2 regions of the Thermopolyspora sp. NPDC052614 genome follow, and region 1 is predicted to be linked to the other one. Evidence: predicted binding sites of a transcription regulator. Region 1 holds the regulator's gene; the other holds the start of a gene.
What was found. The regulator LexA, encoded in region 1, represses DNA repair genes until DNA is damaged. The targets are predictions, from matches to a motif close to TCGAACANNTGTTCGA.

Region 1 (5,706 bases):
AAGTACCTGCTCGACATGTTCCCCTACCCCTCCGGCGACCTCCACATGGGTCACGGAGAGGTGTTCGCCATCGCCGACGTGGTGGCCCGCTACTGGTTCCACAAGGGCTACAACGTGCTGCACCCGATCGGGTGGGACTCCTTCGGCCTGCCGGCCGAGAACGCCGCGATCCGCCGCAACGCGCACCCCGCCGAGTGGACCTACGCCAACATCGAGACGCAGGCGGCGTCGTTCCGCCGCTACGCGATCTCCTTCGACTGGTCGCGCCGCCTGCACACCAGCGACCCCGAGTACTACCGGTGGAACCAGTGGCTGTTCAACCGGTTCTTCGAGCGCGGCCTGGCCTACCGCAAGGGCGGGCTGGTCAACTGGTGTCCGCAGGACCAGACGGTGCTCGCCAACGAGCAGGTGGTGGGCGGCCACTGCGAGCGCTGCGGCGCCGAGGTGATCCGCCGTGAGCTGACCCAGTGGTACTTCAAGATCACTGACTACGCGCAGCGGCTGCTCGACGACATGGCCCAGTTGGAGGGCGGCTGGCCCGAGCGCGTGCTGACCATGCAGCGCAACTGGATCGGCCGGTCCACCGGCGCGGACGTCAAGTTCCGCATCGAGGGCCGCGACGAGCCCGTCACCGTCTACACCACGCGGCCGGACACGCTGTTCGGCGCCACGTTCTTCGTGGTCGCCGCCGACGCGCCGCTGGCCGAGGAGATCGTCGCGCCCGACCGCCGGGAGGCCCTGGAGGCGTACCGGGCCGAGGTGGCCAAGCTGTCCGACATCGAGCGGCTGTCCACCGAGAAGGAGAAGACCGGCGTCTTCCTGGGCACGTACGCGATCAACCCGGTGAACGGCGAGCGCCTGCCGGTGTGGGCCGCCGACTACGTGCTGGCCGACTACGGCCACGGCGCGATCATGGCGGTGCCCGCGCACGACCAGCGCGACCTGGACTTCGCGCTGAAGTTCGGCCTGCCGGTGAAGGTCGTGGTGCACACCGGCCTGGCCGACCCGGGCGAGACCGGCGTCGCCACGCCGGGCGAGGGCACGCTGGTCAACTCCGGGCCGCTGGACGGGCTGAGCAAGGCCGAGGCGATCGCGAAGATCATCGAGATCCTGGAGGCCGACGGCACCGGCACCGCCGCGGTCAACTACCGGCTGCGCGACTGGCTGCTGTCCCGCCAGCGGTTCTGGGGCACGCCGATCCCGATCATCCACTGCCCCGACTGCGGCGAGGTCCCCGTACCGGACGACCAGCTGCCGGTCACCCTGCCCGACCTGCGCGGCGAGGCCCTGGCGCCCAAGGGCGTCTCCCCGCTGGCCTCGGCCACCGAGTGGGTCAACGTCGACTGCCCCAAGTGCGGCGGCCCCGCCAAGCGGGACACCGACACGATGGACACCTTCGTCGACTCCTCCTGGTACTTCCTGCGGTACTGCTCGCCCCAGCTGGAGGACGCGCCGTTCGACCAGGAGCCGGTGCGCAGGTGGGGCCCGATCGACCAGTACGTGGGCGGCGTGGAGCACGCCGTGCTGCACCTGCTGTACGCGCGGTTCTTCACCAAGGTCCTGTACGACATGGGCATGGTCGACTTCACCGAGCCGTTCACCCGGCTGCTCAACCAGGGCCAGGTGATCAACGGCGGCAAGGCCATGTCGAAGTCGCTGGGCAACGGCGTCGATCTGGGCCAGCAGATCGAGGAGTTCGGCGTCGACGCGATCCGGCTGACCATGGTCTTCGCCGGGCCGCCGGAGGACGACATCGACTGGGCCGACGTCTCGCCGGGCGCGTCGCAGAAGTTCCTGTCCCGCGCCTTCCGCGTGATGGTCGAGGCCGGGGCCGCCACCGCCCCCGGCATCTCCTTCGCGGGCGGCCACGAGGAACTGCGCCGGGTCACCCACCGCACGATCGACGAGGTCACCCGGCTGATCGAGGCGCAGCGGTTCAACGTCGCCGTGGCCCGCATGATGGAGCTGACCTCGGCCATCCGCAAGGCGATCGACTCCGGCCCCGGCGCGGCCGACCCCGCCGTCCGCGAGGCCGCCGAGACGCTGGCCATCATGCTCTCCCTGGTCGCGCCGTACGCGGCCGAGGAGGGCTGGGAGCGGCTGGGCCACGGCCCGACGATCGCCCGCGCCCCCTGGCCCGAGGCCGACCCCGCCCTGCTGGTCGTCGAGTCGGTCACCTGCGTCGTCCAGGTCGCCGGCAAGGTCAGGGACCGCCTGGAGGTCTCCCCGGACATCTCCGACGCCGACCTGGAGGCCCTGGCGCTCGCCTCGGAGAAGGTCCAGGGCTACCTGTCCGGCGCCCCCCGCAAGGTGATCGTCCGCGCGCCGAAGCTGGTCAACATCGTCCCCTGACGGCGTCCGTCGGGTGAACGTCCCCCGGCGGGGTCTCTGTCGGCCCCGCCGGGCGCTGCTGGACCCGCCGAGCGCTGCTGGGCCGGTGCCGGAGCGTCAAGCTCTCCCGGCGCTTCGCGGCCCGGCGATCTGATCGCTTACCCCGCACCCGTCACTCTCGGCTCGTCGGGGGCGGTCGCCGCTCATCCGGCGGCAGGCAGGCCGGTGCCCACCTCACGTGGCCGACACGACGCCCGGCCGTGCGCCGCCGCCCCCGTGCGCGGCGTCCGCAGGCCCCTCGAAGCACGTCCATGCGCCGATGGCGGGATGATCGGCAGATGCCGCGGCTCCCAGGCCGCCCGGAGGCGGCCTGGGGTGGCCCGAGGAGCGCGCGAAGAGGTCAGAGGCGGCGGAGGACGGCCACCACGCGACCCAGAACCGTGGCCTCGTCGCCGGGGATCGGATCGTAGGAGGAGTTCTGCGGGACGAGCCAGACGTGGCCGTCCTTGCGCTTGAAGGTCTTGACCGTCGCCTCGCCGTCGATCATGGCCGCGACGATGTCGCCGTTGTCGGCGACGGGCTGCTGGCGCACCACCACCCAGTCGCCGTCGGCGATCGCGGCCTCGATCATCGAGTCTCCGGCCACTTGGAGGAGGAACAGCGTGCCCTCGCCGACGAGCTGCTTGGGCAGCGCGAAGACGTCCTCGACCCGCTCCTCGGCGAGGATCGGCCCACCGGCGGCGATGCGGCCCACCAGCGGCACGTAGGCGGCCGTGGGGCGGTTGATGCCGGGCTCCTCCGTGCCCGCGTCGGGGTCCACCCACAGCACCGGCTCACCGGGCAGCCGCACCTCCAGCGCGCGCGGGCGGTGCGGGTCGCGGCGCAGGTAGCCCTTGCGCTGCAGCGCGGTGAGCTGGTGCGACACGCTCGAGGTGCTGGTGAGCTGGACGGCCTCGCCGATCTCGCGCATCGAGGGCGGATAGCCGCGCCGCTGCACCGAGTCGCGGATCACCTCGAGAATCTTGCGCTGCCGGGGGGTGAGCCCCAGGGAGTCGCGTCGGCGTACCGCCAAGTCGACGGGTGTGCCCGCCTCGTTGTTTTCGGTCATGAATCCTCCTCGCGGCGTGACCCGTCGAACCCGGTCACGTGCCGACCTTCCGATCCGTATTCTTTGTGTCGCACACAGCGACCGTACCTCTATTCAAGATCATCATCAAACAATTGTTCGAGAGTCCTCGAAAATGACGGTGCCGTGGTGTACAACATCGTACGGGAGTTCGATCGATATGGTGTTCGATTTCGATCTTACTTCTGAATCCGATTCTCGCGGTTAGGGAGGCGGCAATGCGGCCCGACGCGTCAACATCCCGGATCAGACCCCCTGGCGAGCCCGCTCGCGCGAGCGCCACATCGTCTCCCGGCCGAGCGCCCGCCGAACACCTTGCCCCGGTCATCCCGATTACGTGCGCAATGCGATCGGCCAAAGCGGGAAAGATCCGGAAAAGCTCCGGCCCGCGCACCGAATCCGTGCCGTCACGCGATTCGGAGCTTGCGGCGAGGACCACCCCGCCTCCGCCGCGCCGCGCCTCCGGCCACAGGCCTCCGCCCCCGGCGCCCGACTCGCGGGTCGCCGCGAAGAAGCGCCGGGGCCCCGATACGGCGCCTGCCGGGGCGGCCGGGGGCGGTGCGGGGTCGCGGCCGGTCGGGAGGGCGCGGCGGGGCGCTACGGCGGCCTACGGGCGCGAGACCGTGGCCCGACGGCAGCCGGCCCGACGGCGGCCGGAGCGACGGCGGCCGATGAGGCGGCCGCCGGTGGGGCGGCGGCCGGTCCGGCTGACCAGACGGGGCCGGGTCCTGGTGGCGGTGGCGGTCCTGGTGGCCGTTGCGGGGGCGCTGCTGCTGGGCACGCGGGTCGGCATGAGCATCGCGTCCGCGGACCGCCTCGCCGCCCCTGCCGCCTTGGCCGCCTTGGCCGGCCATTGACCGAACCTCGCCGTTCGCTCGCCGTTTGACGCGTGACGGGGAAGTTCCCGTCTGTTCCGGATGTCCCCTCTGGCGCATCGTTTGCCGTGGTCACACAGCCGCACCCGCGTCCCGGCCGCCCGTTGCGACACGCCGACGGCGCAGCCGTCTTGTGGCCGGTGAGCAGTGCTTTCGCGGCCGGGTGCCGCTCTCGACTTGCGCTCACGGTTGGGCACTTCTAGGGTGGGGACCACAAGATGTAGTAGTTACACCGCTGTACTTCACCATAGCTTGTGTTTCCATTACCGCACTGTGGTACGCCGCAGGGCGTGCGCGAGCGTTCCGTGAAGTCCGGGGGTCCTGGGGAAAGGGGGAAACGGCGCGATGCACTGCCCATTCTGCCGACACCCGGACACCAGGGTCATCGACAGCCGTTCCACCGAGGACGGCGCGGCGATCCGCCGCAGGCGCACCTGCCCCGAGTGCGGGCGCAGGTTCACCACACAGGAGACCGTGCTGCTCATGGTGAGCAAGCGCAGCGGGGTGACCGAGCCCTTCTCCCGCGACAAGGTCATCGCCGGCGTACGGCGGGCCTGCCAGGGAAGGCCGGTCAGTGAGGACTCGCTGGCCAAGCTCGGCCAGCGGGTGGAGGAGGCCATCCGGGCGACCGGCGTCGCCGAGATCCCCTCCAACGAGGTGGGGCTCGCCATCCTCGGCCCGTTGCGCGACCTGGACGAGGTGGCCTACCTCAGGTTCGCGTCGGTCTACCGCGGCTTCGAGACACTTGCCGACTTCGAGGCCGAGATCAAGCAACTACGCGCTGTCCGCGACGAACAGCGGGCGTGAATCCGGCGGATCAACAAGCGATCGACAAGGCGAGGAACAGGCGCGCCGGGGCAGTGCCTCACAGGGCCTCACAGGGGCACCAGGGGTCTCAGGGGGCCTTCAGGGGTCGGGCGAACGGCTCCTTGCCCCATGAGAGTCATGGAGCCGCGGCGCGCGGACGACGTGTGTCCAACACCGGGCCCGGCGGCGGGCCCGGACAATCCGGCACCGGGCTCGGCGGGGGCCCGGCGGTTCGACCAAGGGCTCCGCGGAGCCCGGAAGGGGGAGTCATGACCGACACCGCAAGCGAGGCCACCGGCGGGGCGGCCCCGCGCGGAGGCAAGCGGGGGCGCAGGACCGGCCTGAAGATGAAGCGGATCTTCACCACTCCCGGCGTGCACCCCTATGACGAGATCGACTGGGAGCGTCGTGACGTCGTCATGACCAACTGGCGCGACGGCTCGGTCAATTTCGAGCAGCGCGGCGTGGAGTTCCCCACCTTCTGGTCGGTGAACGCCGCCAACATCGTCACCACCAAGTACTTCCGCGGCGCCGTCGGCACCCCCCAGCGCGAGTGGAGCCTCAAGC
Region 2 (5,706 bases), on a different contig from region 1:
TCCGGCCCGACCACGCGGTCAAGGAGATCGCCTCCATCCCGCTCGACCAGCCGCTGTCCGCCCGGCTCGTCGAGGCCCTCGAAGCGCTCGACGCCCACCTGACCCGCATCGGCACAATCGCGGGGGCGCTGATGGCCGGAGGCCACCGAGGTCGCGGCGCCTCCGGCGATCCCACCGCGCCCAGGGATCGCGGCAGGCCGGGCTCGCGCGGCGTGGACGCCAGGGCCGCGTCGATGGCGATGATCCGTGACGCGGTCGCCGACCTCTTCGAGCCGGAGCGGGACTCGCTGCGCCTCTCCGCCGAGCAGACCGCCGCCATCTTCGTCGGCCTGATGTTCGCCCGTCCCCGTCTGACCGCCGCCCGATCCTCCCAGGCCGCCCGCGCGGACTCACCGGGCGGGACGAACGCAACGGCTCCGCAGGACCCAGTGGACCAGGTGGACCCAGTGGACCAGGCGGGCCAGGCGGATCGCGCCGACCAGGCGGAGGGGGATCGGACGCCCTCGTCGAGCGCCCTGCTTGAGATCAGCCCGGCCGAGCTGGTCGAGGTGTTCCTGCACGGTGCCCTCGCTCCCGGACACGAGCCTCACGAGCGCCAAAATCCCCACGAGCCAAAGGAGGAAGGGTGACCATCGCCCTCAACCACACGATCGTCCCCGCCCTCGACCATCAGGAGGCGGCGAGCTTCCTCGCCGTCGTCCTGGGCCTGGAGTGCCTGCCCCCCTCCGGCGCGAAGGGCCACTTCATCCCGGTCAAGGTCAACGACGAGCTCACGCTGGAGTTCATGACCGTCGATTGCCCGGTGGGCGTGCACCTCGCCTTCGACGTGGACCCCGACGCCTTCGACGGCGTCCTGGCCCGCCTGCACGATCTCGGCGTCCCGTACGGAAACCGCCCCTGGAGCCCGGACAACGGCCGCACCGACCACCCGCTGTGCCCGCGCGGGCTGTTCTTCACCGACCGCACCGGCAACCTCTACGAGGTCATGTCCCCCCGCTGACGGCGCGGCGCTCCGCACGCGTTCACCCACCCGGCTCCGATCGGCGCCGTGCTCGACTGTCGGCGATCGGCCGTAGAGTGGCTTCGTCCACGCGGTCGTCCACAGGGAGGAAGTACATGGCCGAGCACGCCGAGGAGCCGGTGGGCGAGCGGCTGACGCTGATGGCCGTGCACGCCCATCCCGACGACGAGGTGCTCAGCACGGGCGGCGTGTTCGCGCAGGCCGCCGAACGGGGCATCCGCACCGTTCTGGTCACCTGCACCAACGGAGAGCAGGGGGACGGCGAGGGCGGCGCGAAGCCCGACGAGGACGGGCACGACGAGGCGGAGGTCAAGGCGAGCCGCCTGGCCGAGCTCCAGCGGTCGGCCGCCCACCTCGGCATCGAGCACGTCGAACTGCTGGGGTACCGGGACTCCGGCATGCCCGGCTGGGCCGCGAACGAGCACCCCGAGGCGTTCTGCAACATCCCGGTCGAACGCGCGGCGGAGCCGCTGATCGCGCTCATGGAGCGCTACCGCCCGGACGTGGTGGTGACCTACGACGAGAACGGCGGATACGGCCACCCCGACCACATCCAGGCCCACCGCATCGCCGTGTACGCGACCGAGACCAGCGGAATCCCGGCCAAGCTCTACTACACGACCGTGCCACGGCGGCGATCCAGGGAGCTCTTCGAACGCCTGCGCGCCACCCAGCCTGATTTCGACTTCGAGTTGCCGCCGGACTTCGGCACGCCCGATGAGGAGATCACCACGTTCGTGGACGTGTCCCCTTACGTCGAGCAGAAGCGCAAAGCGCTGGAGGCGCACGTCAGCCAGGCCGACAGCATCTTCTTCCTCCGCCTGCCCGTCGAGGCCCAGCACGAGATCTTCGGCGGCGAGGCGTTCATCCGCCGCCTCAATCGCGTCAACGCCCCGGATCGGGAGGACGACCTGTTCTCCGGGTTCTCGACAGGTGTGTGATCATCGCAGCCCGGGGTTTCGTCACCGTAGTCGCGTGGACGCCCCTGGATCGCGAGGACGACCTGTTCGCCGGGTTCCCTGCGCACGCATGATCACCGCAATCCGAGGTTATGTCCGCCGAGCAATGGATTCGCCGCGTTAGGACGTCATCGGTCGGTCCAGGTCCGGCTCAGGTCCGCCCTCTCGCGCGGGTCAGCGCACCCCGCTTGGACGGAACTGCACGCTGATCCGGGGGCCGAGGACCTTGGCGCACTTGGGGACGGCGTGCTCCCAGGTGCGCTGGCAGGTCCCGCCCATGACCAGCAGGTCGCCGTGGCCGAGTTCGTGCCGCCGGGCGTGCCCGCCGCCGCGCGGGCGCAGCAGCAGCGCGCGCGGAGCGCCGAGCGAGAGGATCGCCACCATCGTGTCCTCGGTGCTGCCGCGGCCGATCGTGTCGCCGTGCCAGGCGACGCTGTCGCGGCCGTCGCGGTACAGGCACAGCCCGGCCGTGCGGAACGGCTCGCCCAGCTCACGGGAGTAGTACGCGTTCAACGCGTCGATGGCCTCCTCCAGCAGGGGATCCGGCAGCGCCTCGTCCTCGCCGTAGAACTTGACCAGACGAGGCACGTCGACCACCCGGTCGTACATCCACCGTCGTTCGGCACGCCACGGCACGTTTCGCATCAGTCGCCCGAACAGCTCGTCGGCCCCGCCGAGCCATCCGGGTCGCACGTCGACCCAGGCCCCGTGGGCCAGCTCGGCGCGGTGGACCGTGCCTTCGAGGGGCCCCGGCCCGGTCTCCTCACACCAGTCCAGCAATGACCCTTGGAATACGCCTGTCATAGCGACAGTGTACGTCCCGATTTCAAACACATATTCGATCAAGCCTCGATTGATGGCCGCCTGGCTTCCCCAGATAGGCGATGGCCTCGCCGATCGCCCAAGCACGGCACGCCCACGGACGGCGCTTCCGCCTGCTCACCTCCCGTGCGGGGAGGGGTGGACGATGGTCGGCCTTCGCGGCGGGCCTCCTTATGGGCTTGTTTTCGCGTGGCTTGGACCTGCGTGGCGTGGACGGCGATCCCGCCGGTGCGCCTGCGATGCGGGGAGAGGTGGCGGGGAGAGGTGGCGGGGAGAGGCGGCGGAGAGAGGGGGACGACGGTCAGCCTTCTCGGCGGGCGCGGGCGCGGCGCTTGCCCTCGTGCATCGCCTGGACTCGTGCGGTGGGGATGGTGCGCCCTTCCTCGATGAGGTCGGCGGGCACGCGGCAGGGCACGGGCATGTGCTCGGCCCAGGGGTCGTGGTCGGCGAGCAACGTGGGCACGGTGCGGACGGTGAAGTCGGAGGGGTGGACGCGGCCGAGGTCCTCCCAGGCCACGGGGAACGAGACCGGCAGGCCGGGACGGAGGCGGGGGCTGTAGGCCGCCACCACGGTCGCTCCGCCGGCGCGGGAGGAGTCGAGCAGGACCCGGCCGCCGCGGTCTTCGCGGATGTAGGCGGTGGTCGCCAGTTCGGGGTCGAGGCGCTCGGCGCGGGCGGCCAGGGCGCGGGTGGCCGCGGCCACCTCCTCGTGCGTCGCGTCCGGCTCGACCGGGACGAACACGTGCAGCCCCTTCGCCCCGCTGGTTTTGACGACGCCGGTCATACCGGCTTCGGCGAGAGTTTGCCGTACCAGGTGGGCGGCGCGTACCGCCAGGTCGAACGCGTCCGGGGACGGTGGGTCGAGGTCGAGCACCAGATGAGTGGGGTGGTCCCAGCGCTCGGCCCGGAACAGCGCCGGGTGATACTCCACCGCGCGCTGGTTGCCAAACCACAGCAAGGTGCGCCGGTCGTCGCACAGCGCATAGGTGACCTCGCGCCCGGAGCTCTCGGCCCACATCGCGACCCTCGGCACCCACACCGGGGTGTATTTGGGCAGGTTCTTCTGCATGAACGCGTCCTGGCCGCGCAGGATGCGCATCACCGACAACGGTCTCCCCGCCAGATGAGGGATGATCCGCTCGGCGACGGCGTCCAGATAGTCGATGAGGTCACGTTTGGCGGCGTCCGCCCCTTCGAACAGCGGCTGGTCGAGATTGGTCAGCGCCACCCCGTCCCGCGTCTCGCCGCCGGAGTCGTCCTTCCTGCTCAACGGGCACCGCCTGTGAGCGCCGCGATCATGTGCCCGCCATCTGCCGAGCCGGTCGGTCCCCGCGATCCAGTGTCATCCATGTCCTCAGCCTGCCCTCCGGTCGCGGAATGACTCGATGATCTCGGATGATTCCGCTCTCACCCTTCCCATGCGACCACACGCCTCCGACAAACACACAAGACCGAGACCGGGGGTGCGGGTGGAGTCTCCGGGGCACGGCGGGCGCGGTAGGAGGCGGCCTTGATGTGGTTTCGGCGGGTGGTGGGGTGAAGCGGCGGTGCCGGGGAGGGGTTGCTGACGTCCGCACTGCCTCGCCCGATCCTGGTGGAGGGCCACCTGAGCCGCTCTCGCTGCCGGATCACCGGCGGCCTCCGCCTTCCCTGAGGGCGCGTTGGCGTCGGCCTCATCATGGACGGCGCGGCGCTGTCCCACCTGGGCGGAACGGTGATCGCCGCTGATCACCTGGAGATCGGCGGGGGCCTGCGGGCCGAGAAGGGGTTCGACTGCGAGGGCGCCTGGGGCCTGATCGCCGTCGGCTGGATCCTGGCGACCGCCATCGCCGCCGGTCCCACCCCTCTCTCCGCCGCGCCTGAAGCGGGATGGTCGGCGGGTGGGTCAGACGTAGGTGTCGTAGCCGAGCTTCACCGCCACGAGAAGGCCGCACAGGGCCGCGAGGACGCGCAGGGACTGCCCGGGAAGGCGGCGGGCGATCGCCGGGCCGATCCAGCCGCCGACCAGGAAGCCTGCGGCGAGTGGGAGGACGGCGGACCACTGGACCGGGCCGAACAGGGCGAAACCGATGGCGGCCACGGTGTTCGCCAGCATGGCCAGAACGTTCTTGATCGCGTTGATCGTGGCGGGCGTGCGATCGAGTACGGCGGTGAGGATTGCCATCATCAGCACGCCGCCCGCCGCGCCGAAGTAGCCGATGTAGATCGCGACCGCGAACAGGGCGGCACGGAACAGGATGCCGTGGTCCCCGCGTTGCCGGTCGCCTCGGCCCAGGCGGGGCGGGCGCAGCAGCAGAAGCGAGGCCCCTGCGATCAGTAGCGGCGCGATCAGCTCGAACGTCGCCGACGGCGTCACCAGCAGCAGCGCCGCGCCGGTGGCGCCGCCAAGCACGCCGAGCAGGCCCAGCCGCAGCAGGCGCGGCCACTCGTCGGCGAGCTCCGCCCGCGATCCGGCGGCGGCGCCGATCCCGGTGAACATCAGGGCCACCGTATTGGTGACATTCGCCGACAACGGGGACAGGCCAAACGCCAGCAACGCCGGGTACGACACGACCGAGGCCAGGCTCACGACCGTGCTCACCACACCCGCCACCAGGCCGACCCCGATCAGGCCCAGGAAGTCGATCACCGGTCCACTCAACCACGCGGTTTAAACGATCAACCAGCGGGTGGGCTCATAGGAACGGATGTGGGTGGGTCGGGTGATGTGTGGCCGGGGGTGTGCGGTGTGGGAGTGCGGGGTGGGCTATGGCCGTGCGGGTGGTCATTGGGCTCGTGGGAGCGGGGTTAAGGCGAGGTGCGGCGTGTGTGGGTGGTGTGCTGTGGGATTCGGTGCGGCGTGGTTAGCGGGGGGTCAGGGGGAGGGCGGCCTGGACCGTGTAGCCGCCGCCGGGGCGGGGGCCG

Region 2: AB0K60_RS07505 (alpha-ketoglutarate-dependent dioxygenase AlkB) is a predicted target of LexA. The motif match lies at 2,807-2,822, and genes of this name have one in related genera.

The regions. Positions count from the first base shown of each region.
Region 1 covers NZ_JBFATZ010000001.1:179,321-185,026, forward strand. Annotated here, with positions in the region: gene leuS (leucine--tRNA ligase) at 1-2,352, shown strand, start outside; gene lexA (transcriptional repressor LexA) at 2,732-3,439, opposite strand; gene AB0K60_RS00735 (hypothetical protein) at 4,129-4,314, shown strand; gene nrdR (transcriptional regulator NrdR) at 4,678-5,139, shown strand; gene AB0K60_RS00745 (vitamin B12-dependent ribonucleotide reductase) at 5,409-5,706, shown strand, end outside.
Region 2 covers NZ_JBFATZ010000003.1:189,593-195,298, reverse strand. Annotated here, with positions in the region: gene AB0K60_RS07520 (helix-turn-helix domain-containing protein) at 1-629, shown strand, start outside; gene AB0K60_RS07515 (VOC family protein) at 626-1,000, shown strand; gene AB0K60_RS07510 (PIG-L family deacetylase) at 1,117-1,962, shown strand; gene AB0K60_RS07505 (alpha-ketoglutarate-dependent dioxygenase AlkB) at 2,155-2,784, opposite strand; gene ligD (non-homologous end-joining DNA ligase) at 3,104-4,072, opposite strand; gene AB0K60_RS07495 (sulfite exporter TauE/SafE family protein) at 4,688-5,431, opposite strand; gene AB0K60_RS07490 (sensor histidine kinase) at 5,646-5,706, opposite strand, start outside.